One region of the Methylobacterium sp. CM6247 genome, then DNA from elsewhere that is predicted to be linked to it. Evidence: riboswitches for the same ligand, from Rfam matches in the RefSeq annotation. Region 1 holds a riboswitch; the other holds the start of a gene.
What was found. Region 1 has a riboswitch for thiamine pyrophosphate ahead of thiO (glycine oxidase ThiO). Riboswitches for the same ligand answer to the same signal wherever they lie in the genome.
Positions count from the first base shown of each region.

Region 2: linked by a shared signal. The riboswitch ahead of thiC (phosphomethylpyrimidine synthase ThiC) and the one ahead of thiO (glycine oxidase ThiO) in region 1 are both predicted to bind thiamine pyrophosphate.

Region 1 is NZ_JBTXKX010000003.1:5,334,214-5,348,751, forward strand. Features, by position in the region: gene ACYQOP_RS26285 (FAD-dependent oxidoreductase) at 1-965, opposite strand, end outside; gene ACYQOP_RS26290 (zinc-finger domain-containing protein) at 1,026-1,280, opposite strand; gene map (type I methionyl aminopeptidase) at 1,551-2,381, shown strand; gene radC (RadC family protein) at 2,407-3,126, shown strand; gene ACYQOP_RS26305 (circularly permuted type 2 ATP-grasp protein) at 3,265-4,704, shown strand; gene ACYQOP_RS26310 (alpha-E domain-containing protein) at 4,773-5,717, shown strand; gene ACYQOP_RS26315 (transglutaminase family protein) at 5,754-6,581, shown strand; gene ACYQOP_RS26320 (hypothetical protein) at 6,639-7,388, shown strand; gene ACYQOP_RS26325 (thiamine phosphate synthase) at 7,385-8,017, opposite strand; gene thiG (thiazole synthase) at 8,014-8,808, opposite strand; gene thiS (sulfur carrier protein ThiS) at 8,825-9,037, opposite strand; gene thiO (glycine oxidase ThiO) at 9,034-10,260, opposite strand; TPP riboswitch at 10,329-10,459, opposite strand; gene ACYQOP_RS26345 (adenylate/guanylate cyclase domain-containing protein) at 10,525-11,775, opposite strand; gene ACYQOP_RS26350 (hypothetical protein) at 11,977-12,327, shown strand; gene rpoD (RNA polymerase sigma factor RpoD) at 12,468-14,468, opposite strand.
Region 2 is NZ_JBTXKX010000003.1:1,722,265-1,736,802, forward strand. Features, by position in the region: gene ACYQOP_RS08910 (M10 family metallopeptidase C-terminal domain-containing protein) at 1-557, shown strand, start outside; gene ACYQOP_RS08915 (CorA family divalent cation transporter) at 1,124-2,152, shown strand; gene ACYQOP_RS08920 (Orn/Lys/Arg family decarboxylase) at 2,214-4,559, shown strand; gene ACYQOP_RS08925 (GNAT family N-acetyltransferase) at 4,556-5,173, shown strand; gene ACYQOP_RS08930 (DUF533 domain-containing protein) at 5,229-5,738, opposite strand; gene ACYQOP_RS08935 (protein tyrosine phosphatase family protein) at 5,911-6,354, shown strand; gene ACYQOP_RS08940 (DUF2721 domain-containing protein) at 6,556-7,083, opposite strand; gene ACYQOP_RS08945 (BA14K family protein) at 7,300-7,980, opposite strand; TPP riboswitch at 8,251-8,357, shown strand; gene thiC (phosphomethylpyrimidine synthase ThiC) at 8,443-10,350, shown strand; gene ACYQOP_RS08955 (D-amino acid dehydrogenase) at 10,403-11,668, opposite strand; gene ACYQOP_RS08960 (tautomerase family protein) at 12,036-12,425, opposite strand; gene aptA (omega-aminotransferase AptA) at 12,494-13,843, opposite strand; gene ACYQOP_RS08970 (aminotransferase-like domain-containing protein) at 14,017-14,538, shown strand, end outside.

The sequences.
Region 1 (14,538 bases):
GCTGCGTCCTCAATGGCGAGCGCTGCGCCCTGAGCCAGGAACGGTAGGACGGGATGGGCCGCATCGCCTAGCAGGGCCACCCGCCCCCGCGCCATTGGTCGCGCCGTCGGCCGGTCGACGAGCGACCAGACCAGCCAGGAATCAGGTGCGGTCAGAAGCTCGGCAAGAACAGGGGTCGCGTCCGGAAACTGCGCTCGCAGGACCGCAGTCTCGCCGAGCTGGCCCCAACCCTCGCTGCCGATGCGTTCGGGCACGACCGCCACGATGTTGATGCTCCGTCCACCCTGGATCGGGTAATGCACGACGTGCCGTCGACGCCCGAGCCAAAGACCGGTCTCGTCGCCCTGTAGTTCCGGCGGGGCGGAATCGATCGGTATCGTCGCCCGCCAGGCAGCCTCGCCGCAGGACCGCAAGGGCTTTCCGTCGAAATGGCCTCGCAGCGTGGATCGCACACCGTCGGCGCCAACCACAAGATCGACCGCCAGCGTGTCGGTTTTCGAACCCTGCCCGCTTTCCAGTGTCAGTTCGACGGAGGAGGCCGACTCGGCCAGCCCTCGCACATCCCGCCCCATAAGCAACCGGATTCCCGGCCGGCTACGGACGGCATCGAGAAGGAGCGTCTGCAGATCGGCCCGGTGGATGACATAATAGGGGGCGCCATGGCGACTGCGCAGATCGGCACCGAGTTCGACACCGCCGATCTCGCGACCCGTCCCGAGGGCACGCACCACGACCCTTGGCGGTTCGCTCGCCGCCCTGCGAAGGGCCGCACCGAGGCCCAACCCAATGAGAACGCGGCTCGCATTCGGAGAGAGCTGCAGGCCAGCCCCGACCTCACTGAACCCCGTCCTCCGCTCGACGAGCGTCACTTCATGCCCGGCGGCATCGAGAGCGAGAGCGGCAGTCAGGCCTCCAATGCCCGCGCCGACGATAGCTACAGAAAGGCCAGTCCTGACTGAAGGGATTCGAACGCCATGAGAATCGTCGGACACCTGCGGGTCTCGTCGCTACGAAACGCTACGCGATCAGGCCGCCTTCGCCCCGTGGTCATCCCAGACGGCGGCGGCCGGATCGGCAGTCCCAGCTTTGAGGGTCGCGCGGTAGCGGTAAAGCGTCGAGCAGTACTGGCAGATGATCTCGTCATCGCTCCCCATATCGAGGAACACGTGCGGATGATCGAAGGGCGGCTTGGCGCCGATGCACATGAACTCCTTCGAGCCCACTTCGATGAGGGCGACTCCCAGGTCGTTGTGGAAATGCGGCACCGCCTTGTCAGCCATCGCCCGATCCTGCCTCCGGCCCGCCGAGGTGACCCCGACCGGGCAACATTGCTCCGTCGCAGGCATTCTCTAGCCCCTCGGCGGCGTGAAGCCTAGCGTGGACGATTCCCCAGGCCCAGCAAAAAGCCGGCGGCGGATTGCCTTCACCGAACACGAAACCGGAAAAGCCGTCGCTGCCGGCAAAACCGCCTACAGTCGAGGGTTGGCCTCCAGCGCATGCCGCCGTAGATAGATGGTTCTCATCGCTGCTTTTACGAAACCACGCTTGTCATGACCCAGAACGAACAGGCCGTTGTCGAAGGCGGACGCCGCGCGCCTCGGCCGCCGATTCACGGTCCCGAAGGGTTCGAAGGCATGCGCAAGGCCGGTCGCCTGACGGCAGAAGCCCTCGACGTGCTGATGGAAGCCACGGCGCCGGGTGTGACCACGGAAGCGCTCGACCGCCTCGCCTACGAATTCGCGATGGATAACGGCGCTTACCCGGCCTCGCTACTCTATCGAGGCTACCCGAAATCGATCTGCACATCGATCAACCACGTCGTCTGTCATGGGATCCCCAACGACAAGCCCTTGCGCGAGGGCGATATCGTCAATCTCGACATCTGTTTGATCGTCGACGGATGGCACGGGGATAGCAGCCGCATGGCCTATGTCGGCGAAGTGCCGCGTAAGGCGGCACGCCTGTGCGAGATCACCCACGAATGCCTCATGCGTGGCATTGCGGCGATCAAACCGGGAGGCTCGACTACGGATATCGGCCGCGCGATCCAGGCCTATGCCGAAGCGGAGCGCTGCTCGGTGGTGCGAGATTTCTGCGGGCACGGTCTGGGTCGCACCTATCACGATGCCCCGACCATCCTGCATTATGTCGAGCCGAGCTACGACGTAGCCTTCCAGCCCGGACAATTCTTCACGGTCGAACCCATGATCAATCTCGGTAGGCCGGCGGTGAAGGTTCTCTCGGACGGCTGGACGGCCGTAACCCGAGATCGATCGCTCTCGGCTCAGTTCGAGCACACCGTAGCCGTGACGGAAACCGGGGTCGAAGTGTTCACCTTCTCACCCAAAGGCCTGCATCAGCCAATCAATCCATCTGCCTGAAAGCGAGTGATCCGGAGGCAACACGATGACGCGCCTCCCCGTCGCATCGGCGAGCGAGACCACAGGATCGCTGGAACCGCATTATCTCGGACATCGCGACCGGTTGAGGGCCCGATTCGCCCAAGCCGGCGCCGATGCTCTGCCCGACTATGAGCTGCTCGAACTCGTTCTCTTTCGAGCGATCCCGCGGCGGGACGTAAAGCCCCTGGCAAAGGCTTTGATTCGACGGTTCGGCAGTTTCGCGGAAGTCGTGAGCGCAGAGCCGAACCGCCTCGCGGAGGTGGACGGCGTCAGCCAGGGCGTGATCGCCGATATCAAGCTGATCGAGGCGGCCGGCCATCGCCTCGCTCGGGGTGCCATCGCCGCGCGCCCCTTGCTGTCCTCCTGGGCTGCACTCCTCGAGTATTGCCGCGCGACCATGGCCTTTTCGCCGCGCGAGCAGTTCCGCGTGCTGTTCCTGGACAAACGCAACCACCTCATCGCCGACGAAGTTCAAGGTCGGGGCACCGTCGACCATACTCCGGTCTATCCACGTGAAGTCGCCCGCCGCGCCCTCGAACTCTCGGCCACCGCCATCATCCTTGCCCACAATCACCCATCCGGTGATCCGACACCGTCGGCGGCGGATATCAAGATGACGCGCGAGATTGTTGGAATCCTCGATCCACTGGGAATTATCGTCCACGACCATGTCATTCTCGGACGCGATGGACACGCGAGTCTGAAAGGGTTGAAGCTGATCTGAACGTGCTACTCTGACGTTAGGATTAGGCGGATCGTTTGGCGGACGGCGATCGGGAGACAACGTCGGCCTGATGTAACGTGCACATCGACCCGGTGGCGCGCCTCTTGCGACGATGCCGAGATAAAAGGGGAGGCGCGAATGGCGCTCGCTGCGTTCGACGAGATGAATGGGATACCCGGCGCCGCAATGGGCGATTCCGCGGTACGAGAAGCCTATGACAGTCTGAAATCCTGGCTCGACACGACTCCGCCCGAGCATTTCAATACGCGTCGTAGCCAAGCCGAAATGTTGTTTCGGCGGATCGGCATCACTTTCGCCGTTTACGGTGCAAACGAATCCACTGAGCGACTGATCCCTTTCGACATCATCCCACGGGTTATCACCAAGCCGGAATGGAGCTTCCTGGAGCGCGGGCTGAAACAGCGTGTCACGGCGATCAATGCCTTCCTCAGCGACATCTATGGCGCGCAGGAATGCATCAAAGCCGGGATCATTCCAGCTGATCTGGTCTATCGCAATCCGCACTACCGGATGGAGATGCGGGCCTTCAAAGTCCCGCACGATCTCTATGTGCACATCGCCGGTATCGATATCGTCCGTACCGGCGAGAACGACTTCTTCGTGCTCGAGGACAATGCCCGCACGCCGTCCGGCGTCTCCTACATGCTGGAGAACCGGGAAGTGATGCTGCGGCTCTTCCCCGAATTGTTTTCGCGCCATCGCGTGGCGCCGGTGGAGAATTATCCGGATTCCCTGCTCGCGACCCTACGCAGCCTGGCCCCGCAGACGGCGACCCGAGATCCCTCCGTCGTATTGCTCACCCCCGGTCGCTACAATTCGGCTTTCTACGAACACTCCTTCCTGGCCGACAAGCTTGGCGTCGATTTGGTGGAGGCATCTGACCTCTTCACCAAGGACGACGTCGTCTACATGCGCACCACGGAAGGCCCGCGCCGAGTCGATGTCATCTACCGCCGCCTGGACGATGATTTCCTCGACCCCCTGGTGTTTCGCCCCGATTCGGTTCTCGGTGTGCCCGGCCTCATGAATGCCTATGAGCGCGGGACGGTAACCCTTGCCAACGCGGTCGGCACCGGTATCGCGGACGACAAGGCGGTCTACAGCTACATGCCGGAGATCGTGAAATTCTTCACCGGCGAGGAGCCCATCCTTCACAACGTGCCGACATACCGGTGCCGCGAAAAGGAGGCCTTCTCCTACGTGATGGATAATCTGGCCGATCTCGTCGTGAAGGAAGTCAACGGGTCGGGGGGCTACGGCATGCTGGTCGGTCCGCATGCCACGAAGCGGGAGATCGAAGATTTCGGGCGCAAGCTCCGCCATTCACCGGATGGGTTCATCGCGCAGCCGACGCTTGCACTGTCAACTTGCCCGACATTCGTTGCATCCGGCGTCGCACCGCGCCACGTCGATCTGAGACCGTTCGTGTTATGCGGCTCCGACGAGATCAGGATCGTTCCCGGCGGTCTGACACGTGTTGCCCTCAAGGAAGGGTCGCTCGTCGTCAATTCGAGCCAGGGCGGTGGCACCAAAGACACTTGGGTACTCGACGCCTGACATCACGTTCGAACTCACCTCGCGCGAGAGGTGGATCGTTTTCTCGTCTATCGCCTTAACGGAAACCCATGCTGTCCCGGACCGCCGACAATCTTTACTGGCTCTCGCGCTACGCCGAGCGGGCCGAATTCGTGGCTCGCATCCTCGATGCGGCTCACCGGCTCGCGGCCCTGCCGTCGAGCTACGGCGGTGGCGAGACCAACGAATGGGCGTCGGCACTGGCTTCGGCGGGAGACCCGGAAGTGTTCAAGACGCTTTATGACAGCGTCAACGAAGCGACCGTGTGCAACTTCCTGGCTTTCTCGCCGCACAACCCTTCTTCGATCCGCTCCTGCATCGAGACGGCGCGCGAGAACGCCAGGTCGGTTCGTACGGCGCTGACCACGGAAATGTGGGACGCGATCAACGGTGCTTGGCTCGAACTGCGCAACTACGAAGGTCGTGACCTTACTCGCGATGAGTTCAGCCGTTTCCTCGAATGGGTGAAAGGAGTGTCCCTCGCGTTCGACGGCTCAGCCTATCGTACGATGCTACGGAACGACGCCTATTGGTTCACAAGACTCGGCACCGCCATTGAGCGGGCGGACAATACCGCCCGTATCCTCGATGTGAAGTACCGCATTCTTCTGCCGGCCACTGAGAAAGTCGGTGGAAGCCTCGATTATTTCCAATGGACTACGATCCTGCGAGAGGTTTCGGCTTTCAACGCTTATCATTGGGTTTACCGTGAAAGCGTCAAACCGCTTCTAGTGGCCGACCTGCTCATCCTGAACCGGCAGATGCCGCGCTCCCTGACCAATTGCTACGGAATGCTGGTGGAGCATCTCGATCTCATCGCCGACGCCTATGGCAGGCGTGGGGCTAGTCAGCGGTTGGCGAGCAACACTCTAGCACGCCTTGAAAGCGAGAATATCGACCGGGTCTTCCGGTCGGGGCTACACGAGTTTGTCACCGCTTTCATCGTCGAGAACAATCGCCTCGGCGCGGCCGTCATCGAACAATATCTGGTGTAGGGTTCCGTCGAATCCTGAGCTCTGCAAGAGACGTCCATGCGCATCCGCGTTTTCCATGAGACCAACTACACTTACGAGCAGCCCGCTCGCGGCCTGATCCAACTCCTGCGTCTTCGTCCGCGTGACCATGACGGGCAATACGTCCGCCGCTGGCGGATCGAGCCGTCTGTGGATGGGCGGGTCAGCGAGCGCGAGGACGGCTTCGGTAATGTCACGCACTGGTTCACGGCGGACGAGCCTGCGGATGCCCTGACCATCCGGGTGACCGGCGAAGTCGACACCAACGAGATGCATGGGATAGTCCGCGGCACGGTGGAACGCCTTCCAGACGTTTTCTACCTGCGCGATTCCGATTTGGCGGTGGCCAATACCGAGCTTCAGGCTTTTGCTAAAAGCGTGGTCGACGAAGGGGATTCCTCAGTGCTCCCCTGCCTCCACCGCCTCCTTGCCGCTGTCTTCGACACGGTCGCGTTCGAGCCGGGTCCGGCCAGCGCCAGCACCACCGCTGCGCAATCCTTCGCCGCCGGAAAGGGCGTATGCCAGGATCTCGCCCATATTTTCATCGCGGCCGCGCGACATCTCGAGATTCCTGCTCGCTACGTCTCGGGCTATTTCTTCCACGCCGAAGGCGGGGAGGACCAGGGAGCGGGGCATGCTTGGGCGGAAGCCCTGGTGCCCGGCCTTGGATGGGTAGGTTTCGACCCTGCAAATGGTATCGCTACGACCGAGGCGCATATCCGTGTCGCCATCGGGCTGGATTATTTGGGTGCGGCCCCGATCAGAGGCAGTCGGATGGGTGGCGGGACTGAAACGCTCGAAGTAAAGCTTCGCGTCGAACAGGTCCAAGCCGCCGTCCAGGTTTAATCTGTCGCATCGTGAGGCATGGCTCGAGATTCTCGGGCCATCGGGGGTATCGGTATCATGACCTATTGCGTCGGGCTCCTCGTCGAGGAAGGACTCGTGATGGTTGCCGATACCCGCACGAATGCGGGACTCGACGACATCTCGACCTATCGCAAGCTGCATCATTTCAACGTGCCGGGCGAACGGGTGATGATGCTGGCCTCGGCTGGCAATCTATCTGTGACGCAGTCGGTACTCAGCATGTTGGCCGAGGGCGTCTCTGGCGATGACGGCGAACCTACACTGAAGATCACCGAAACCACGACGATGTTTCAGGCGGCCCAGCTCATCGGCAAGGCGATCCGCCGTGTGCGTGCCATCGAGAAGGCCGGGTTCGAGGCAGCGAACCTGCGATTCTCCATCTCGCTGCTGTTCGGCGGTCAGATCGGCAATGAGCCGATGCGCCTGTTTCTCATCTACTCGGCCGGAAACTTCATCGAGTGCAGCACCGACGCACCGTTCCTTCAGATTGGTGAGCATAAATACGGCAAGCCCATCCTCGATCGGGCCGTGAAGTTCGAGACGGACCTCTATGACGCCCTGAAGGTGGGCCTCGTTTCCATGGATTCGACGATGCGTTCGAATCTGGGTGTGGGTTTGCCGATCGATATCGCCGTGTGCCGACGCGATGCCCTCGACCTTGAGGTGAGCCATCGGATCGAGGCAGGAGAGTCATATTTCCACGATCTCCGGGAGCGGTGGTCGGCCGCTCTGCGCGCGGCGCACCGGGCTATCCCACGTCCTCCCTACGGGCCTGCCCCGCGCTAGCCCGGACCGTCCCAGGCTTCGCGATAGGCACGCACCGCCCCCTCCGGATCCTTGGCCCTCATGACCCCGCCCATGATCGCAATTCCGGCAAAGCCGGCATTGCGGCAGGCGCGGGTATTCAGCGGGCTGATTCCCCCTAGGGCAAAAACCGGTATCTCACGCCTACGATCAGATTGGAGCGCAGCCGGCCCGAGTGCGGGCCCGTATCCCGGCTTGCTTTGCGTCTCGAAAATTGGGCTAAGGGTCGCATAGTCCACGCCCAGCTCGGCGGCCCTGTCGATCTCGGCTGGAGAATGGGCCGAGATGCCAATCAGGCATACGGATGGAAGTTGTTGCTTTGCCGAAAGGATATCCTCTCGCTTGGCGCCACCACTGAGATGAACACCGTCTGCTCCGATCGCACAGGCGAGCGCCGCGTCTCCACCTACAATGAAAGCGGCACCCATCCTGCGCACCGGGATGATCAGGTCTTCGGCAAGGGATTGGCGAGAGGCCGCGTCGAGATCGCGGTCCCTGAACCAGATCCAGCGGACACCGCCGGCAAGGGCCGCCTCGACCCTTTCAACCAACGGGATGTCACTCCCCGTCTGGTCCGTTACGACGAGTAGACCTGATGGTTTCGGCGTCACGAGCCCACGAGACCGAGCTGCGGGCTCGACGGATCGGCGCGGCCTCGCTTAGGGATTCGGCCAGCAAGATGGGCGAGGCGACCGGCCTCGACCGCATGACGCATGGCGCGAGCCATGCGAACCGGATCGTCCGCTTTGGCCACAGCGGTATTGAGAAGACAGCCCGCCGCGCCGAGCTCCATGGCGACCACAGCATCGGAAGCGGTGCCGATTCCGGCATCGACAATGACCGGCACACTGGCCCGCCGACAGATCAGTTCGAGATTAGCGGGGTTGGCGACCCCCATACCAGAGCCAATCAGGGAGCCCATCGGCATCACCGCCGCGCAGCCAATATCAGCAAGCCGCTGACATACGACGGGGTCGTCATTGCAATAGGGCAGGACGACGAACCCATCATCGACGAGATGGCGACAAGCGGCCAGCAATTCGGACACGTCCGGGTAGAGCGTTTCCCGGTCACCGATGACTTCGACCTTTATCCAGTTCGTATCGAGGGCTTCACGGGCGAGATCGGCGGTCATAATCGCATCGCGAGCAGTCTCGCAGCCGGCAGTATTGGGCAGGAAACGATAGCCCTTCAGGCGCCGCACAGTATCCGAACCGTGGCCTTGCAGCGAGACGCGGCGAATCGAGGCGGTGACGACCTCTGCACCGGATGCTTCGATCGCATCGACCATGATGCTCTGCGTTGGATAACCAGCAGTGCCGATGAAAAGGCGGGAGCTCAAGGCCACGCCGGCGATGACCAATGCATCGTCCGCAGTAGTTTCGATCGTACGTCCGTTCATGATGATTGTCCTCCGGCTATCCGCCCTGCATGGCACGCACGATCTCGACCTTGTCGCCTTCCGTGATGGCGGTCGTCTCCCAATCCCGCCGGCGAATGACCGTGCCGTTCACCGCGATGGCAATGCCCTGCGGGCTCTCAATTCCGGTCTGCTCCGCCTCGAGCCGGAAGAGCGCCGACACATCCCCGGCCTCGATCTCGCGAGGCTGTCCGTTGATGCTGATCTTCATGCGAAGGCCCTCCTCTCGCGCTGCACAGATCGGTGGAATCGAGCGAGACCGAAACTGCTTGCGATATCGGGCAACGCGCCGGTGGTAACGAGCTCGGCCACGCAATCGGCCGTGGCTGGAGCGAGAAGATAGCCGTTGCGGTGATGCCCGGTGGCGACCACGAGGCCAGGAGCCAGAGTATCGATGATCGGCGCATCGTCATCGGAGGTTGGCCGAAAACCACTCCAGACCGCCTCAACCTCCATCTCCTCGATGCCGGGTAGAACCCGACGCGCTCCCTCTAACAACGCATAAAGACCACCGGCGGTGACGCCGGGGACGAAGCCGCAATCCTCGACCGTAGCGCCTATGATGAGATGGCCATCTGCCTTCGGGGCCATATGGACCTGCTCGGTCCAGACCATGTGCGAGAGATTGCCGGTCCGTGTTGTAGTCTTCAGCGCCAGAGATTGACCCCGCAAGGGTCTCACCGGCAAAGCGAGTTCACCGGTAAGAAGGCTGGCGTCGCCACTCCAGGCACCGGTTGCAAGGATCAGGGTTGCCGCCGAGATATGCCCGCGAGACGTGGCAGCACCGCAGACCCGGTCGCCTACCCAATCGAGCGCCTCCACTGCGCAGTGCTCGACGATGGTGACACCGGCGGCCTCAACTGCGCGGGTGAGCCCGGCCATCACGAGACGTGGATCGACCTGATGGTCGTCAGGGCAGAACAGACCAGCCGTCACGGAGGGGCATAGGGTAGGCTCCAAAGCACGAACCTCCGACCCCGGCAACCAGCGGGCGGAAAGTCCGGACCGGATCTGCAGGTCGTGCCGAAATCGAAGGCGGTCGACCTCATCGCGACCGATGGCTACGACGAGAGTCCCCTCCTCCCGGTAGTCGATGCCGATACCCGAGGCGGCCTGGAGTTCGTCGCGAAAGCCCGGCCAGCGTGCCAGGCTCTCAAGCGCCAGAGGCAGTAGAGGATCCGAACCCGGCTCATGCTCCGCAGCCGGTGCCAGCATCCCCGTTGCGGCGAGGCTCGCGCCGACGCCGACGGTGTCGCGCTCGATAACCGTGACGCTCAGCCTGGCTTGAGCCAGACGCCACGCACAAGAGAGACCGATCAATCCGGCGCCCACAACGACGACATCGCTTCGGGTTGGCAACGCGTTGCTATCAATGACGATACCCGTCGCTCTGCGGGAACCGATGGTCGGGTTAGCTGAGACGTCCAAAAACAACCTCCGCGATGCTTCGCAAAGATTGGTGTCCTTCAGCTCCGATCCGAAGCGTGCCGAGCTCCCTTCGAGAGAAACCCGCGGTCCAATCCCTACGCCGGTATGAGCCGGTTCAGGTTCAAAGGATTTCCGCGCCGCCCGGGCTCATGGCCCAAGCTCATCGGTTTCTCAGCCCCTTGACGGGGATCTCCCTGGAACGCCCATAATGTGGGTAACGATCGCGCCTCGGTCAATCCCCAGGGGCGCCTCAGGATACAAGAACCCGTGTCAGACGGGCACAGGTGTTCTCCCTGGCCGATAGACGCCCATTGGTTCGGCGAATCCATCGAGGTCGTGTTCGCCGAGAGCTTCCGACTCATCCCAGAGGAAATCGACGAACGGTTTCGACATGAGAAGCGGCTCTCCAAGCGTCTTGTTCAGGCGCGCGAGGCGGCTTGCAAGGTTCACATCGCGGCCGATGACGGTGAAGTCGAGCCGGGCGCCCGATCCGACATTTCCATAGGCCGCCTCGCCATGGTGGAGGGCGATACCCGCAACGACGGGTTGAGCGAACCGACCAATGGCATTTGCCTCGTCGAGTGCGGCTAGGGCAGTTCGCGCTGCGATGAGTGCGCCTTTAGCGGCTCCGCCAAGGTCGTCGCCGCGTTCGCGGAAGATCGCCAGCAGCCCATCGCCGAGGTATTTCAACACTTCGCCACCTTCGCGCTCGACGGCCGGCACAAGGCAATCGAAGAAGATATTGAGGAGGTCCACAGCCTCCTCTGGTGTCATATTTGCCGAAATCTGGGTGTAGTCACGCATATCTGCAAAAAAAATCGCAGATCGAATACGCTTGACTTGCCCCCGGCGGATATCACCGGAGAGAATAGCTCGGTGAGGCTCGTCACCGACATAAATTCGTAGAACCTGATCCAGCGTCTTGTTGACGATCCGCATCTCCATCACTGCCGCCAGCGTGGGCATGACGAAACGGAGGATCGCGATGTCTTCGTCTCGAAAGCCGCCGACCGCGCGAGTTGCGAAGGTGATGCCGTTACGCGTGCCATTGGTAAAGAACAACGGCGCAACGATATAGTGAGTGTAACCTTCGGCCTTGAGTTCGGGAATGATCGAGTACCGTAGATCCTTCGTGTCATTCAGATCGACGATGAGCCATTCACCGGTCTCGTGGACGGTGAAGAACGGACTATCTCGATAGGCACGGTCGGATGCATCGCCGTGCGGGAACAAGCGGACCGTCGAGCCAGTCTCGCGCGTCCAAAAACGACCCACGCCTGAATACTCGGAGTGCAACGTGTCGATGGCGGTCGATGCGCGATCGACAGGGACACCGAGAGCGATCAACCGCTCAGACATCCCGGCCAGAAGATCATCCGCCTGCGGCAGACGAGCCCCCTCGCTCAAAAGCCAATCCCTGAGGGCGACACTCTCCTGCAGCGACCCGAACGGTACGTCATTCGCCTCCGACCCGTCTGCATCGGCAGTCGGCGGAGGATGGGGCGGACTAAGATCGAGCATGATGCCAAAGTGGGTCGGAGTGGGCGGGGCGACAACAGGTGCCGTCAAGTTCGTCACGAGTTCCCACGAAAATGTCGTCCTATTGGTGCCACGGTAATATGGAATTGGCCATCACCGGCCGATCGTGACGCCAATTTTCTATCTCTACCATCGGATCAGCCCATGCCTTTCGCACATCGCGTTGTCGCCCTCGTGATCGCCATGACGTGTACCGGGGTGGCAAAGGCCGAGCCTGTATCGCTTCCGGCCGCGAACACGCCATCCCGCGCGCAGGCTGCACCAGGCGACGAGGCTCATGCTCGGACAACATCGAGCTTCTCCGAATCGAACGAAACCAGCAGCCGGCGCCAGGCAACCTTCAATGAACGGATCGCCCGGCGCGGTGAACGGGCTATCGCGTCCTTGTGCAATGGCTGTGGAACGGACGCATCTCGGCAAAAGCCCAGGGCCACCAATCCCGTAAATCCTATGGCGGGAGCCATCATGCCGGATGCAGAAAGTATCTATTCGCGCAAGCGCGGCTTCGACCCATCGCGTGCGGCAAGCTATTGACGCGTAGGTGGCTAAGGCCGACGAGCCGTCGCGTCCCTTATTTACGGGTCATAGGCCCTGAACGAGAATGGCGCACCGAGGGATGCGCCATTCTAGATTCTGAAAGATGATCGTCGCCTGAAACGCGGAACGATCCGACCTCAGTTGTCCAAGAAGCTTCGCAACTTCCTGGAGCGGCTCGGGTGCTTCAGCTTCCGCAGCGCCTTGGCTTCGATCTGACGGATACGCTCACGCGTGACAGAGAATTGCTGACCGACCTCTTCGAGGGTGTGGTCGGTATTCATACCGATGCCGAAGCGCATGCGCAGCACACGCTCCTCGCGCGGCGTCAGCGAGGCCAGCACGCGAGTGGTAGTCTCGCGCAGGTTCGACTGGATCGCCGCATCGATCGGCAGAACGACGTTCTTGTCCTCAATGAAATCGCCGAGATGCGAATCCTCCTCGTCGCCGATAGGCGTTTCGAGGGAGATCGGCTCCTTGGCGATCTTCAGGACTTTCCGGACTTTCTCCAAAGGCATGGCCAGCTTCTCGGCCAGCTCCTCGGGAGTCGGTTCGCGGCCAATCTCGTGCAGCATCTGGCGCGAGGTCCGGACAATCTTGTTGATCGTCTCGATCATGTGCACCGGAATGCGGATGGTGCGCGCCTGATCGGCGATGGAGCGGGTGATCGCCTGCCTGATCCACCACGTGGCATAGGTCGAGAACTTGTAGCCGCGGCGATACTCGAACTTATCGACGGCCTTCATCAGGCCGATATTGCCCTCCTGGATCAGGTCCAGGAACTGCAGGCCGCGGTTGGTGTATTTCTTAGCGATGGAAATCACGAGACGGAGGTTGGCCTCGATCATCTCCTTCTTGGCCTGACGGGCTTCGCGCTCGCCCTTCTGAACCATGTTGACGATCTTGCGGTATTCGCCGATCTCCAAGCCGGTCTCCGACGCGAGCGTAAGGATCTGCTCACGCAGATCGGCAACCTGCTTGGCGCCCTTCTCGACAAGGTTCTTCCAGCCCTTGCCACCGAGCTTGCCGACACGCTCCATCCAATTCGGATCGAGCTCCCAGCCCTGGTAGTGGCGTAGGAACTCGTCGCGGGCGACGCCGTGGCTCTCGGCATAACGCATGAGGCGACCCTCATGGCTGATGAGGCGCTTGTTGATGTCGTAAAGCTGCTCGACGAGCGCTTCGATGCGGTTCGAGTTGAGTGACAGCGACTTCACGTCGGCGACGACGGTATCCTTGAGGTCGGACTGCTTTTGACTCTGAGCGGAGGTCTGCGTTCCGCCACCCGCCTTCAGATCGGCATGCTCGTTCTGGAGCTTGCGCAGCTTCTTATAGTTGTTGGCGATATTGTCGAACGTCTCGAGAACGCGCGGCTTGATCTCAGCTTCCATCGCCGCGAGCGAAACGTTGTTCTCCATGTCGTCTTCGTCGTCGCCGCCCTCAGAGGGGATCGGCGCCTCGGCCTCGGCCTCGTCCGCATCCTCGCCCTCGGTGAGCTGGGGAGCGTTCTTCGCGTCCGGCCCGGCATAGGTCGCCTCTAGGTCGATGATGTCGCGCAGCAGCACGCGTCCGTCGACGAGCTCATCGCGCCAGATGATGATGGCCTGGAAGGTAAGCGGACTCTCGCAGAGGCCCGCGATCATCGCCTCGCGGCCGGCCTCGATGCGCTTCGCAATGGCGATTTCGCCCTCACGGGAGAGTAGCTCCACCGAGCCCATCTCGCGCAGGTACATGCGAACCGGATCGTCGGTACGATCGGTTGGTTCCTTCGCCGTCGTCTCGCGAACGGCGAGCGGCTTAGTCGGGGCGATCTCGGCGACTTCCGTGCCTTCGGCGGCGTCATCGTCGTCGGACGCTTCACCGTTGGCAGGCTTGTCGCCCCCAGCATCCTCGGTCTCTTCGGCCTCGACGACGTTGATGCCCATCTCGGACAGCTGCGACAGCACGTCCTCGAGCTGATCCGGATCGGACTGCCCCTCAGGCAGCACCTCGTTGATCTCCTCATAGGTGATGTAGCCGCGCTTCTTAGCGAGCTTCACCATCCGCTTTACTGAGGCATCGGTCAGATCGAGGAGCGGTCCGTCGGTCTGTTGCTCAGGAGCAGCATCCGCATCGTCCCGTTCCGTTGCCTTCGTCGCCATGTTCCGCCTATTGTTGCCCTGGTCGCGTTGAGCGGGAGCGTTCGGCTCACTCCGCGTCGTCCACGCCACC
Region 2 (14,538 bases), 3.6 Mb from region 1:
CCGATACACTGATCGGCGGCGACGGCAATGATAAGCTGGCAGTTACCAATGCACCAACGCTGGTCGACGGGGGAGATGGGCAGGACAGGCTCCTGCTTCTTGGACCCGATACTTTCACGTTCACCGACGCAAGCTTCAAGAGTATCGAGACGATCTATGTGCGCGGAGCACTGACCCTCGATCTGTCGGGCGTGACCGCAGGCACCACGGTCAACCTGCAGAACGCCAAGGATACCTTCGCCACGGTGTCGGGGACAAAGGGGAACGATATCATCAGGGCCGGCGAGGGTGACACGGTGATCGATGGCGGCACCGGTAACGACAAGCTGTATGCTGGTGGGGGAGCTGATACCTTCACTTTCAAAATGAATTTCGGGATGGATAACGTCTATGGTTTTGCGAAGGGCTTCGATCATTTCGACGTGTCAGCCCTTGTGAGCAGCTTCGAGGATATCAACCTTACTATGTTGAACGGGGGGCGGACACTCTTGTCACGTTCGATGATGTTGGTCTTGGCAACAGTATCATCCCGAGAAATGTTGCTAAGGAATCCTTGAGTGGGGCGGAATTTGGACTCCTGATCTAGTAATATGTCGGTAATTTACTTCTTGAGGGTAGTCTGAATCGTCTTACGAAATGAGGATGCAGGACGGGGCGGAACGAAGCTAACCGAAGAGATGTCCAGCGACGGCCTGCCGCACGCTGGAGGCGAATAGCGACGATGAAGACCTCGGACGACGCGACGTTATTTTCCGCCCAGTCCGACGAACCTCGGCGAAGTGCAGATGCTGCAGGCAAGCACAGGCGATGTTCATCATCACTGCATGCCCTTCCACGAGCGCTTGGCCCAGCACGGCCCGCCGAAGAATGTCGCGCACGCGGCCGTGATGCGAAGGCGACTGGTGACGCTCAGCGCGATCCCTCTCGAATGCACGTCATGATGGCCAATCACCGCTCGACCATCGACGTCGTCGCTCCGCCCCGTCCCTGTGAGTCGTCTGATCCATCGGGAGAATACGATGGCAGCAGACGCGCCTCGTCGTCATCACAGTGTCGCCCAGCCTTGCGATCCAGCGCGATAGTGAGCCGGTATTTTGCCGGCCATGTTCGCCGCGAACGCATTATGCAGCATCTTCTCATTGAGGAATCGTCCCTCCCGGGGCTGATCTTCGCCCTCGCCTTCGACACGGATGGACGGGGACGCCAGGTTGCGCTGGGGGACGAGCTTCCTTCCCTCGGTGACCCGGAACACGGCTTCGTTTGGCTTCACGTCGATCTCGTCGATGCGCGGACCGAGGCGCTGATCCTTGAGGGACGCCTCGGCCCGCCCCGTCTCGCCGCCGCAACCTTCGCCCGCGACGAGCATCAGCGTGTCGTCGTCGATGGCCCTCATGCCGGCTTCGTCATCGCCGACCGGGAACGCGCTTTCGACGGGTCGTCGAGCGAAGAGCCGAACGGCCGCCTCCATTGCGTTCTCGGTCCAGGCTATCTGGTCAGTGGCCGTCGCCATGCCACGGCCTGCGCGGTCGCCGCCCGCGACGCGGTCCTGTCCGGCACCCTCGTTCCCGGCCCGGCAAAGCTGCTGGAGCGCTTCGTCGGCAGCACCATCGCATCGCTCAATGCCACGTCCGATCGCCTGTCCTCCTCCCTCGATGCCATCGAGGACGACATGCTCGACGAGGCCAAGGCCGACGATGCCAGGCCGTTGGGACCGATCCGCCGCCAATCCGTGCGCTCCCACCGTCAACTCGCCGGCTTACGCGCGGTGTTCCACCGGCTCGAGGATGAGGCCGCCATGGAGGGCGACCAATTGCCGGAAGCCGTCGGCGCCATGGCGGCCCGCGTGGTCCAGCGCCTCGATTCGCTCCACCGGGACATGCATGTCCTGTCCGAGCGCAGCCGGCTTCTCCAGGATGAGATCGCCGCCCGCACGACCGCGCTGACCAACCGCCAGCTCTTCACCCTCTCCATCCTCACGGCCCTGTTTCTGCCGCCCACCCTGGTCACGGGCGTCTTCGGCATGAACACCAAGGGCCTGTTCTTTTCCGAATCCGACAGCGGCTCCATGATCGCCCTGATCATCGGCGCGCTCGCGGCGCTGGCCGTCTATGTCGTCATCCGCCGGCTCAATCTCGCCGGCCGGCCTGGTTGATCCCGAACGCGAACGCGCCCACACACCCCCGATTCATCCGACCACCGGAGCCTTCCCCCGCATGGACTTCTTTCGCCGCTTCACCGTGCTCATGTGCGCGCCTAACTTCGACCCGGACGACCTCGAGGGCGTGCGCGTCCAGCAGATCATCGGCTCTGTGGAGAAGCTCGGCTTCGAAGTGGTCCGCGCCCGCCGCGTGGAGGACGCAGCCATCGCGGTCCAGACCGATGCCGCCATCGGCTGCATGGTGGTGGATTGGGGCAAGCGCGGCCTCGACGGCAAGGCGGCGGCCCTCATCAACCTGATGCGGAAGCGCGGGCTCGAAATGCCCATCGTCATCATGGTCCGTCGCAAGCGCCTGGAGGACATCCCCGTCGAAGTGCTCGACTTCATCGACGGCTACATCTTCCTGGCCGAAGAGACCCCGGACTACATCGCCCGCGGCCTGGTGAGCCGCGTGAAGCAATATGCCGAGACCCTGAAGACGCCGTTCTTCGGCGCGCTGGTGGACTATGCCGAGCAGGGCAACCAGCTCTGGACCTGCCCCGGCCATAACGGCGGCATCTTCTACAACCGCTCGCCGATCGGGCGTATCTTCGTGGAGCATCTCGGCGAGGCCGTGTTCCGCGACGACCTCGACAATTCCGTGCTCGATCTCGGCGACCTTCTGGTCCACGAAGGCCCGGCCTTGAAGGCGCAGAAAGAAGCCGCCGTCATCTTCGGGGCCGAAAAAACCTATTTCGTCCTCAACGGCACCTCGGCCTCCAACAAGATCGTGCTCTCGGCCCTGGTGGCGGAGGGCGACCTCGTCCTGTTCGACCGCAACAACCACAAGGCGGCCCATCACGGCGCCCTGTTCCTCGGCGGCGCGGTCCCGGTCTTCCTGGAGACCGACCGCAACTGCTTCGGCCTGATCGGTCCGATGTATCACGAGGCCCTCGACGAGGCGGCCATCCGTGAGAAGATCCGCACCAACCCCCTCATCACCGACAAGGAAGCCTGGAAGCGCGAGCGCCCGTTCCGCGTGGCGGTGGTGGAGCAGTGCACCTATGACGGCACCATCTACAACGCGCAGATGATCCTCGAGAAGATCGGGCATCTCTGTGACTACATCCTCTTCGACGAGGCCTGGGCGGGCTTCATGAAGTTCCACCCGCTCTTCGCCGGTCGCTTCGCCATGGGACTGAAGGGCCTCGACGAGACCTCGCCGGGCATCATCGCCACGCAATCGACCCACAAGCAGCTGGCGAGCTTCTCCCAGGCCTCGCAGATCCACACCAAGGACAGCCATATCCGCGGCCAGACCCGGCGCATCGAGCACCGGCGCTTCAACGAGACCTTCCTCGTCCACGCCTCGACCTCGCCGTTCTACCCGCTCTTCGCCTCGCTCGATGTCGGCGCGCAGATGATGAAGGGCCGCTCGGGCGTCGTCCTGTGGGACGACACGATCCGGCTCGGCATCGAATGGCGCAAGAAGGTCCGTGCCATCCGCCGCGAATTCGAGGAGAAGGAGGGCGATCCTCTGCGCCGCTGGTTCTTCGACCCCTTCGTGCCGGACACGGTGAAGGGCCCGGAGGGCAAGGTGCCGTGGGAGAGCGTCTCGACGGACGAGCTCGCCAGCGACGCGAAATACTGGGAGCTGACCCCCGGTGCCGCCTGGCACGGCTTCAACCATGTGGCGCCGAACTACGCCATGACCGACCCGAACAAGCTCACCGTGCTCACCCCCGGCTTCGACCGGCGCACGGGGGAATATGCCGAGCACGGCGTGCCCGCGCCCATCGTGGCCCAGTACCTGCGCGAAAACCGCATCGTGCCGGAGAAGAACGACCTCAACTCGCTCCTCTTCCTGCTGACGCCGGGCGTCGAATCCTCCAAGGCCGGCACGCTCATCTCCGGCCTCGTGGCCTTCAAGCGCCTGCATGACGAGAATGTGCCGCTCGAGGATGCCATGCCGGAATTCGTCCGGCGCCGGCCGAACCGCTACAAGGGCGTACGCCTGCGCGACCTCTGCGCGGATTTCCACGCCTTCCACCGCGAGCACGGCACCAGCACCCTTCAACGCAAGCAGTTCGAACCCGGCCACCTGCCCGAGATGGTCATGACTCCGAAGGAGGCGGTGCAGCAGCTCACCCGCAACAACGTCGATTACGTGCCGATCGCGGAAGCGGAAGGTCGCGTGGCGACGACCTTGCTTCTGGTCTACCCGCCGGGCATCGGCACGGTGCTGCCGGGCGAACGACTGGACGAACGGGCGAAACCCATGCTGGACTACTTCAAGATGTTCGAGCGCTCCGCGAACCTGTTCCCGGGCTTCGAGGCCGAGATTCAGGGCGTGTTCCGCAACGTCGATCCCGATGGGACCATCCGCTTCTACACCTATGTCATGCGCGAGAATCGCCCGTGAATCCGGAAGGGCCCCCCGCCGCCTCCGATACCGGGGTCATCATCCGGCCCTCCTCGGATGCGGACGTGCCGGCCATGGTGGCAATCTACGCCCACCATATTCGGCGGGGCGTAGGTGATGTGGGGGATTTCGAAGCGGATCCGCTCCATCCCGACGACCTCAAGCGCCGCCGCAAGGCCATGCGCAAGAGGCGTCTGCCGCATCTTGTGGCCGACCGCGATGGGGTGGTGGCGGGCTACGCTTACGCTGTCCCGTTCCGGAAGCGCCCGGCCTATCGCTACACGCTCAAGCACTCGATCTACGTTCATCACGAGCACCTGAACGCCGGCATCGGGCGACGCCTGCTGCCGGCTTTGATCGAGGCCTGCGCCGCCGGCGGCTACCGCCAGATGATCGGCTATATCGACGCGCAGAACGAAGCGTCCCTGCGGCTCCACGAGACCTGCGGCTTCGTCCGTGTCGGCCTGTTGCCGGCGGTGGGCTACAAGTACGGCCGCTGGAGCGACAGCGTCATGGTCCAGCGGGCACTCGGCACCGGCGCCACCGACCAGCCCGGCACCTGGACCCGATCGGTTGAGGCGCTGGTGGCCGGGCACGAATGGATGGGGAAGTAGCACTTCCCCATCGGGCCGGTACGGAGCGCGTCAACTCCCGCGACATCGCTCTCCGTCAGGCATTTTCGAGCCCGGCATCGACCCTCGCCGCCACGTCCTGCGAGACGTCCAGGGCCTCGGCCAATCGCTTCAGGAACTCCCGCTCCTGCAGCGTATCGGCATCGATGGCCAGACGCGCTGCCGCATAGAGGCGGGCACCCTTCTCCGGCGAATCCACGCGTTCGGCGAGTTCGTCGATCTCGGCCGGGTCGGCCAGCTCCTTTTCGAGCCAGGCGCGGCCATCCTTGTCAATACCGGCCGCCTCTACCGCCTCGTCGAGGCGCTGGCGCTCCTGCGTGTCCACGATGCCGTCGGCCAAGGTCGCGGCCACCATGGCGCGCAGCATGATGCGGGCCTCGTCCTCGCCGACTTGGCTGAGATCGGGAGTTTCGGGCTCATGGGAAGGACGGAGTGCTCGAAGGGCCAGGCCCGCGACGAGGGCGAGCCCACCGAGGGCGGCCGTGGCGGCGATCCCGCCCTTGCGTGAGCGCACGAGCGCGTCGACGATCTGTCTTGCATCGGCCATGGTGGTCATCCTGAAGGCGGGTTGAGGATCAGACCGGAAACGGACGAGACCCATCCCGGGTTCAAGGCGGGCCGTGCGGTGGAATGAACATGCCCCGTTTGCCCCCGGCAGAGCGCCCTCCCCCGGCAAGCGGAAGCCGCACGGCCCGAAGGCAGCCAACGAGAGAGGCCACATGACGATCACCCCCATCGAGCCCCGCCTGTCGGTCTCCGGCCAGCCGAACGAGGCGGAGATCGCGGACCTGTCCACGAAGGGCTTTGCCCTACTCATCAACAACCGCCCCGAAGGCGAGGAGCCGGGCCAGTTGGGCAGCGAGGCCGAAGCGGCGGCGGCCGAGGCGGCGGGTCTCGCCTATCTCCACCTTCCCGTCACCGGCCCCGGCATCACCCGTGAGGACATCGCGCGGTTCCGCGAGGCCGTGGAGGGCGCACCCGGCCCGGTCCTCGCCCACTGCCGCGGCGGCACGCGCTCGCTCACCCTGTGGGCCTTGTCCGAAGTGCTGGCGGGGCGTCTGCGCCGCGAGGACCTCCTGGCCTATGGCCGGGAGCGGGGCTTCGACCTCAGCGGCGCCGTGCGCTGGCTCGACACGCACGGCGACGCGCCCGCCGAGGCGTGAGGTCGCCGGCCCTAAGCAGGTTCGCATTGGCAAGCCAACGCTTCACCTCGCTTAGGTCTTTGACACGTCGCAGGTTTTTGAACGCAAAACCGGTGACCACTTTTGCTGAATCTGCTTAGCTTGCCTCACAAAACTCCCCATCACGGCCGGTTCTCGCTCCAGGCACGACAGCGCAGCGGGAGTTTTGTGAGAGACACTTAGTCAGGACCGCCCCGGTCGAGGTGACCGGTGGGGGATCTCGGGTCCGCCCGCTTTACGGTCCGAGGCCTCCACCGTCTGGCGGTCGACTTCGTCCCGGACGCGGCGACCCGCCATCAGGATCTCGATGAGGAAGGCGACGATGGCCGCCACCGTGCAGACCAGGGCGATTCCGAAGCAGCCGAACAGGACGGAGGCCGTGGCGGCATCGCGCAAGGCCCCCACGAACAGCGTCAACACCGCGATGCCGGTCATGATGCTGCCGAGCGAGGCGAGGACCACCGCCACGTCGAGCATGAAGGAGCGCCGGCGCAGATAGGCCAGCTGATACGACAGGTGGGCGGCTTCGTCCGCATCCGCCTTCTGCAACCGGTCGGCGGCGTCATCAACCCGGTCGGCCACCCGCCCGAGGCGCGTGGAGAAAACGTTGAGCAGCGTTGCCAGCGCCGTCAGCAGGAAGGCGGGCGCGAGCGCGATCTGAATGACATGGGCGATGTCGTCGGGAGCGAGGAGAGGACTGGAAGCCATCATGACAGGGCGTTACGCCATGCCGCCCGGCACCGGAAGATGCGCCGTTTCGGACGTGGACACGGGTTCAGGATGCCGGGGACAGGGCCTTGGGCTTCCACGTCGTCCCTCCCCTGCCGAGCGAACGGCTTCCCCCCGAACGCGACGAAGCCCCGCGGCGGGGGCTGCGGGGCTTCTCGAATTGATGAGGTTCAGGCGATCGCGCCCGGACGATGGGCCTTACTGCGGGCAGCGATGACGCAGGCCGTCATTGCCGAGATAGGTGCCCGACCGCTGATCGTAGGAGCGGAAGCGCTGGATGCAGTAGGCCACATCCTGATCGGACCCGCCGACATCCTGCTGAACCTCGACGGCGCCACCATAATAGGCCGGGGCATAGCCGCCGCCGTAATATCCGTTGTCGTAGCCGTTGCCGTAGTACCCGCTGCCATAGCCATAGCCGATCCCGGCGCCCGCCAGACCGAGGCCCAGTCCGAGGCCGAGCCCGCCATAGCCGTAGCCCCGGCCATAGCCGCGGTTGTAGCCATAGCCGCGGTTGTAACCGTACCCGCCTCGGCTGAAGCCGCCGCCCCGGTGGAAACCACCGCCGCCGACATTCGACCCTTGGGCGATACCGCCGTGCCCGCGTCCACCGCCCATTCCCTGACCGCCGCCACCACCGAAGGCGCCGAGACCGCCACCGCCACCGCCACCGCGGCTCATACCTCCACCGCCGCCAAAGGCACCGAGTCCGCCTCCGCCGCCGCCGCGGCTCATACCGCCACCACCACCGCCACGGCTCATACCACCGCCACCGCCACCGAAGGCACCCAGTCCACCGCCCTCACGGGCGTCAGCCGTTGCCGGAAGGAATGCGACCGCGCCAAGAAAGGCGGCGGATGCGAGAATAAGCTTGTTCATGGAACACCAGCCTGATCGTCAAGGGACATTAGGATCGACAACGCGTTGCAGATCGGGATGGCTCCATTGTGTGCGGCCGTTTTAACGTCCGGCGAAAGTCACGCCAATAAAGATCAGTCCTCGCGGATTAAATCCGAGACCACGGTCAACGGACGGATAAAAGCCTGGATCGAAAGACCCGCGATCCGGTCGGCACGGCGAGCGACGATTCACTTCGGCGAGGATGTTCCTCCCGACGATTGACAAAGGCGCAGCGAACGCAGACTTTCGAATCGTTCCGAGGGGGGCCCCGTTCAGGGGGCTGAGATAGGGCCGCAGCCCTGACCCTTGAACCTGATCCGGCTCATACCGGCGGAGGGACGGGAACTACGCTTGGGTTGTCTGCTCCAAACGAGCGGGTGCCCGTCGTCCTGACGTACCGTTGCGAACCGGATCGCCTCCCACGCCAGGAGCGAATCCGATATGAACGCACCCGTCCTTCCCAAAGACCTTTCCGGACAAGAACCCGCCAAGGGGCAGCCGCAAGCGGTGACCACCGGCCCGATCATGGGCTCGCGCAAGGTCTATGCGAGCGTGGCTGGCCGTGACGACATCCGGGTGCCGTTCCGCGAGGTCACGTTGAGTGATCCGAAGGAGGCGCCGGTGCGGGTCTACGATCCGTCTGGCCCCTATACCGAGACCGATGCCCGGATCGACCTGAATGCCGGCCTGCCCCTGCTGCGCGACCCGTGGATCGCCAAGCGCGGCTATGCCACGATCACGCCGCGCGCGGTCAAGCCCGAGGACAACGGCTTCGTGCCGGAGGACAAGCTCGTCGCCCCCTGTCCGGCGACGCGCCAGATCCGCAAGGCCGGCCCCGGCCAGATGGTGACGCAGTACGAGTTCGCCAAAGCCGGGATCATCACCGAGGAGATGATCTACGTCGCCCACCGCGAAAACCTCGCCCGCGAGACGATGCTGGAAGGCGCGCAGACCGCGCTGGCCGACGGCAACAGCTTCGGTGCCTCGCTCCCCGCTTTCATCACCCCCGAATTCGTGCGCGACGAGGTGGCGCGCGGCCGCGCCATCATCCCGGCCAACATCAACCACCCCGAGGTGGAGCCGATGGCGATCGGCCGCAACTTCCTCGTCAAGATCAACGCCAATATCGGCAATTCGGCCGTGACCTCGTCGGCAGCGGAAGAGGTGGAGAAACTGGTCTGGGCGACCCGCTGGGGCGCCGACACGGTGATGGACCTCTCCACTGGTCGAAACATCCACAACATCCGCTCGTGGATCGTGCGCAACTCGCCCGTGCCCATCGGCACCGTGCCGATCTACCAGGCGCTGGAGAAGGTCGGCGGCGATCCGCTGAAGCTCGACTGGGAGGTCTTCAAGGATACCCTCATCGAGCAGGCCGAGCAGGGCATCGATTACTTCACCATCCATGCGGGCGTCCGCCTCGCCCATGTGCCGCTCACCGCGCGCCGGGTCACCGGCATTGTCAGCCGAGGCGGCTCGATCATGGCGCGCTGGTGCCTCGCCGGTCACCGGGAATCGTTCCTCTACGAGCGGTTCGACGAGATCTGCGACATCATGAGGGCCTACGACGTCTCGTTCTCGCTGGGCGACGGCCTGCGCCCTGGCTCCATCGCGGATGCCAACGACGCGGCGCAGTTTGCGGAACTCGAGACCCTCGGCGAGCTGACGAAGATCGCCTGGGACAAGGGCTGCCAGACCATGATCGAGGGCCCCGGCCACGTGCCGATGCACAAGATCAAGGTGAACATGGAAAAGCAGCTGGAGGAGTGCGGCGAGGCGCCGTTCTACACCCTCGGCCCGCTGACCACCGATATCGCACCGGGCTACGACCACATCACGTCGGGCATCGGCGCCGCCATGATCGGCTGGTTCGGCTGCGCCATGCTCTGCTACGTCACCCCGAAGGAGCATCTCGGCCTGCCCAACCGCGACGACGTCAAGGAAGGCGTCATCACCTACAAGATCGCGGCCCATGCCGCCGATCTCGCCAAGGGCCATCCGGCGGCGCAGCTGCGCGACGACGCCCTGTCACGCGCCCGGTTCGACTTCCGCTGGGAGGACCAGTTCAACCTGTCGCTCGATCCCGACACGGCGCGCGCCTACCACGACGAGACCCTGCCAAAGGACGCCCACAAGGTCGCGCATTTCTGCTCGATGTGCGGCCCCAAATTCTGCTCGATGAAGATCACGCAGGATCTGCGCGCCGAGGTGCTGGCGATGGAGGCGGCAGGTCAGGTGTTGGGCGAGGCGACGCCCATGAGCCAGGCCGAACGCGAGGCGGGAATGGCGGCCAAATCCGCCGAGTTCCAGGCCGAGGGCGGCAAGCTCTACGTCGACGCGGCCGAATAGGCCGCCTCGCCTCACCCTCTCGCGCCCGGCGCGAGAGGGCATTACCCCGTTGTCAGGCTCCGCGTGCGTAGCGGCTGACGGCGAGGTCCGGGGTGGCGATGTCCGGCGTGCGGCCGGAGATAAGATCGGCCAGCACCCGGCCCGAGCCGCAGGCCATGGTCCAGCCCAGGGTGCCGTGGCCGGTATTAGTGTAGAGGTTCGACAGGCGCGTTCCGCCGACGATGGGCGTGCCGTCCGGCGTCATCGGCCGCAGGCCGGTCCAGAACGTGGCCTGCGAGAGATCGCCGCCCGCCGGGAACAGATCACCGACGGAGCGGACTAGGGTTTCCCGGCGCGGTCCCCGCAGGACCGCGCTGAAACCGGCGAGCTCGGCGGTGCCGCCGACCCGGATGCGGTCGCCGAGCCGGGTGATCGCGACCTTGTAGGTCTCGTCCATCACCGTCGAGACCGGGGCGGCGTCGATATTGGTGACCGGCAGGGTGAGGGAATACCCCTTCACCGGATAGATCGGCAGGTCGATGCCGAAGGGCCGGAGCAGAGCCGGGGTGTAGCTGCCCATGGCCGCCACATAGGCGTCGGCGGTCAGCACCTCGCCCGCTGCCGTCGCCACGCCGCTGATCCGGTCGCCTTCGCTGCGCAGGCCTGTGATGGCCGTGCCGTAGCGGAAGACCACACCGAGGTCTTCGCAGAGTGCGGCGAGCCGCTGGGTGAAGAGGTGGGCGTCGCCGGTCTCGTCGCCGGGGAGCCGCAGGCCGCCGACGAAGGTCCCGGCCACCCGCGCCAGGGCCGGCTCGGCCATGATGCAGCCGGCAGGGTCCAGCACCGCGTAGGGAACGCCGTAAGCATCGAGGACATGGGTGTCGTCGCCGACATGATCGAGTTGCTTGGCGGTCCGAAACAGCTGGAGCGTGCCCTGCTCGCGATGGTCGTAGGCGATGCCGGTCTCGGCGCGCAGGTCGCGCAGCACGTCGCGGCTGTATTCGGCCAGACGCACCATCCGGCCCTTGTTGCGCTGGTAGGCTTCCTCCGTGCAATTCGCCAGCATCCGGGCAAGCCAGCCGTAGAAACGCGGCTCGAAGCTCGGCCAGACCACGAGGGGCCGGTGGCGCATCATCAGCCACTTCATCGCCTTGAGGGGAATGCCGGGCGCCGCCCAGGGTGCCGAATATCCCGGCGAGACCTGGCCGGCATTGGCGAAACTCGTCTCGAGCCCCGCCGCCGGCTGGCGCTCCAGCACGGTGACCCGATGGCCGGCTTTGGCCAGGTAATAGGCCGAAGTGACGCCGACGACACCGCCACCGAGGATCAGGACATGCATGGTCGGCGTTCCGTAGAGGGTCGGGGTTAGGGTCCGGAATGAGCTTGTCGCCCCGAGCGGGTTCGCATTGGCGGGCCAACACGTCACCTCGCTCAGTCCCTATGGCGTGTCGCAGGTTTCAGGCCGCAGAAGCGGCGACCCTCGTTGCGAAACCCGCCCAGGGCCTGTTTGATCGGGTTTTCCAGCGGATGCTTGTGCCAGAGCAGATCATCCCAGCAGACCACCTCATCCTGAGGCGCCCTTTGCTTGAGCAAAGGGCCTCGAAGGAGCCCTCCAGTCGTCTCCCGATCCCTGGAAGCCTCCTTCGAGGCCGCTACGCGGCACCTCAGGATGAGGTTAAGCTCTAGAATAAGAACTCAAACGATTGTCAGAGTTCGCCGGTGAGGAACTGAGCCCGGCCGTGGCCGAAGGACCAATCCTCGTCGGTGTTCTCCACCGTCGAGACCATGACGTCGGCCGGGGCGATGCCGCAGGCGGCTTCGAGCTTCTCGGTCAGCAGCCGGTAGAACAGCTGCTTCTTCTCTTTGCCGCGCGGCCGGGTGATCATCTGGACCACCACAACGTCCTTGGTGCGCGGGATGTCGAGCCCGGTATCCTCGACGATCATCCGCGAGGGCTTGTGCTCGGTGACGATCTGGTAGCGGTCGCCCGGCGGAACGTTGAACGCCTCCAGCATCGCCTCGTGCGCGGCGTCGAGGAGCGTCTTCAGTTCGGAATCGGTGCGGCCTTCCAGGATATCGAAGCGCATCAGGGGCATGTCGGTTCAACCTTTGAAGAGAATGGAACGGGTCACGGGCCGTCTATCGGGAGTGCGCCGGCCGCCGGTCAGGCTTCGGCGCGGATGAGACCGCGCAGCATCTCGATCATGCCGGTGATCTCGGCTTGGGTCGAGATGAAGGGCGGGCCCATGGCGATGGTGTCGCCGGTGAAGCGCAGGAGGATGCCTTCGCGCAGGCCGCGCTCGAAGATCCGCAGAGCGCGCGCGCCGGGCTGGCCCGGTGTCGGTTCGAGATCGACGGCCGCCGTCAGGCCGAAATTGCGGATGTCCTTGATGCCCGGTTCGTCGCGCAGCGTGTGGACGGCCCCCTCGAGGATCGGCTCCAACTCGCGCACGCGGGCGAAGAGGTCGCCCTCCTCCATCAGGTCGAGGGAGGCATGGGCGACGGCCGCCGCCAGGGGATGGCCCGAATAGGTGTAGCCGTGGAACAGCTCCACCGCCGCGGCCGGCCCGGTCATGAACGTGTCGTAGATCTCCTTGCGGACGATGACGCCGCCCATCGGCACGATGCCGTTGGTGATGCCCTTGGCGAAGGTGATCATGTCCGGGATCACACCGAGGCGGTCCGCGCCGAAGGGCGCGCCGAGCCGCCCGAAGCCGGTGATCACCTCGTCGAAGATCAGCAGGATGCCATGGCGCGTGCAGATTTCGCGCAGGCGCTGGAGATAGCCCAGCGGCGGCACGATGACCCCGGCCGAGCCCTGCAGCGGCTCGACGATGACGCAGGCGATCGTGCCCGCATCGTGGAGCGCCACCATCCGTTCGAGGTCGTCGGCGAAATGCGCGCCCCAAGTCGGCTGGCCCTTCGAGAACGCCATCTCGGCATAATCGTGGGTATGGCGCAGGTGGTCGACGCCCTGGATCATGGCGGTGGCGAACATCTTGCGGTTGGCCACCATGCCGCCCACCGACATGCCGCCGAAGCCGACGCCGTGATAGCCCTTCTCGCGGCCGATCATGCGGAAGCGGCCGGCCTCGCCGCGCAGGCGGTGATAACCAAGGGCGATCTTGAGGGCGGTATCGACGGCCTCCGAGCCGGAGTTGGTGAAGAACACCCGGTCCAGCCCGTCCGGGGCCATGTCGGCTATACGCTCGGCCAGCCGCAGCGTCACAGGGTTGGTCATCTGGAAGGCGGTACAGTAATCGAGGGTCTCGGCCTGCCGGCGCAGGGCCTCGACGATCCGCGGCTGGGCGTGGCCGAGGGGGCAGCACCACAGGCCCGACAGGCTGTCGAACAGCTCGCGCCCCTCGGCGGTGCGGTAATAGGCGCCCGTCGCCGAGGTGATGATGCGCGGCGTCGGGTCGGCCTTCACATGGCGATTGGGCGTGAACGGCATCCAGTACGGCTCGACATTGAGCTGCCGGTCCGCCGCCTGATCGATGATCGCATGATCCATGTGTCTCTCCGCCGATCCGCGATGCAAGATCCCGACCCTCGCCGCGCTGCGTTATCGCCCGGCCCTGGCTCACCGACTATCGACAGTTGGCGGGTTGGCACGCGCAGCTGTATCTGTTCACCCGCCCATACAGTCGGATCGCCGAGACCGGCCTCGCCCGTGGATGACGGCCCATGATCAGCCTCGACCCCGCCAGCACCGCCCCCCTCGTCGCCCAGTTGGTGGAGGCCTTCTCCGAGCGCATCCGCAGCGGAGGCGTGGCGCCGGGCGCCCGACTGCCCTCGGTGCGCAAGCTGGCCGTTCAGTGCGGCGTGAGCACGCTCACCGTCTCGAACGCCTACAATCGGCTGGTCGCGGACGGCCTGCTCGAAGCCCGACGCGCGAGCGGATACTTCGTCTCGGCCCGGCTGCTCGATCGCAAATCCGTCGTCCCCCGGCGGAAACCCGTGCAGATCTCGGTGGATTCCGGCTGGCTGCTCCAGCGGGTCTACGAGGAGGACGCTTTCACCGTCAAAGCCGGCTGCGGCTGGCTTCCCGACAGCCACCTGTTCGCCGACGGGATCAAGCAGGCCCTGGCGGCCCTGGCGCGGCGCCCCGACCGGCTGGTCTCGCGCTATGGGCATCCCCTCGGCCACGCGCCCTTGCGCCGGGCGATCCAGTTGCTCCTTGCCCAGCGCAACATCGAGTGCGAGCCG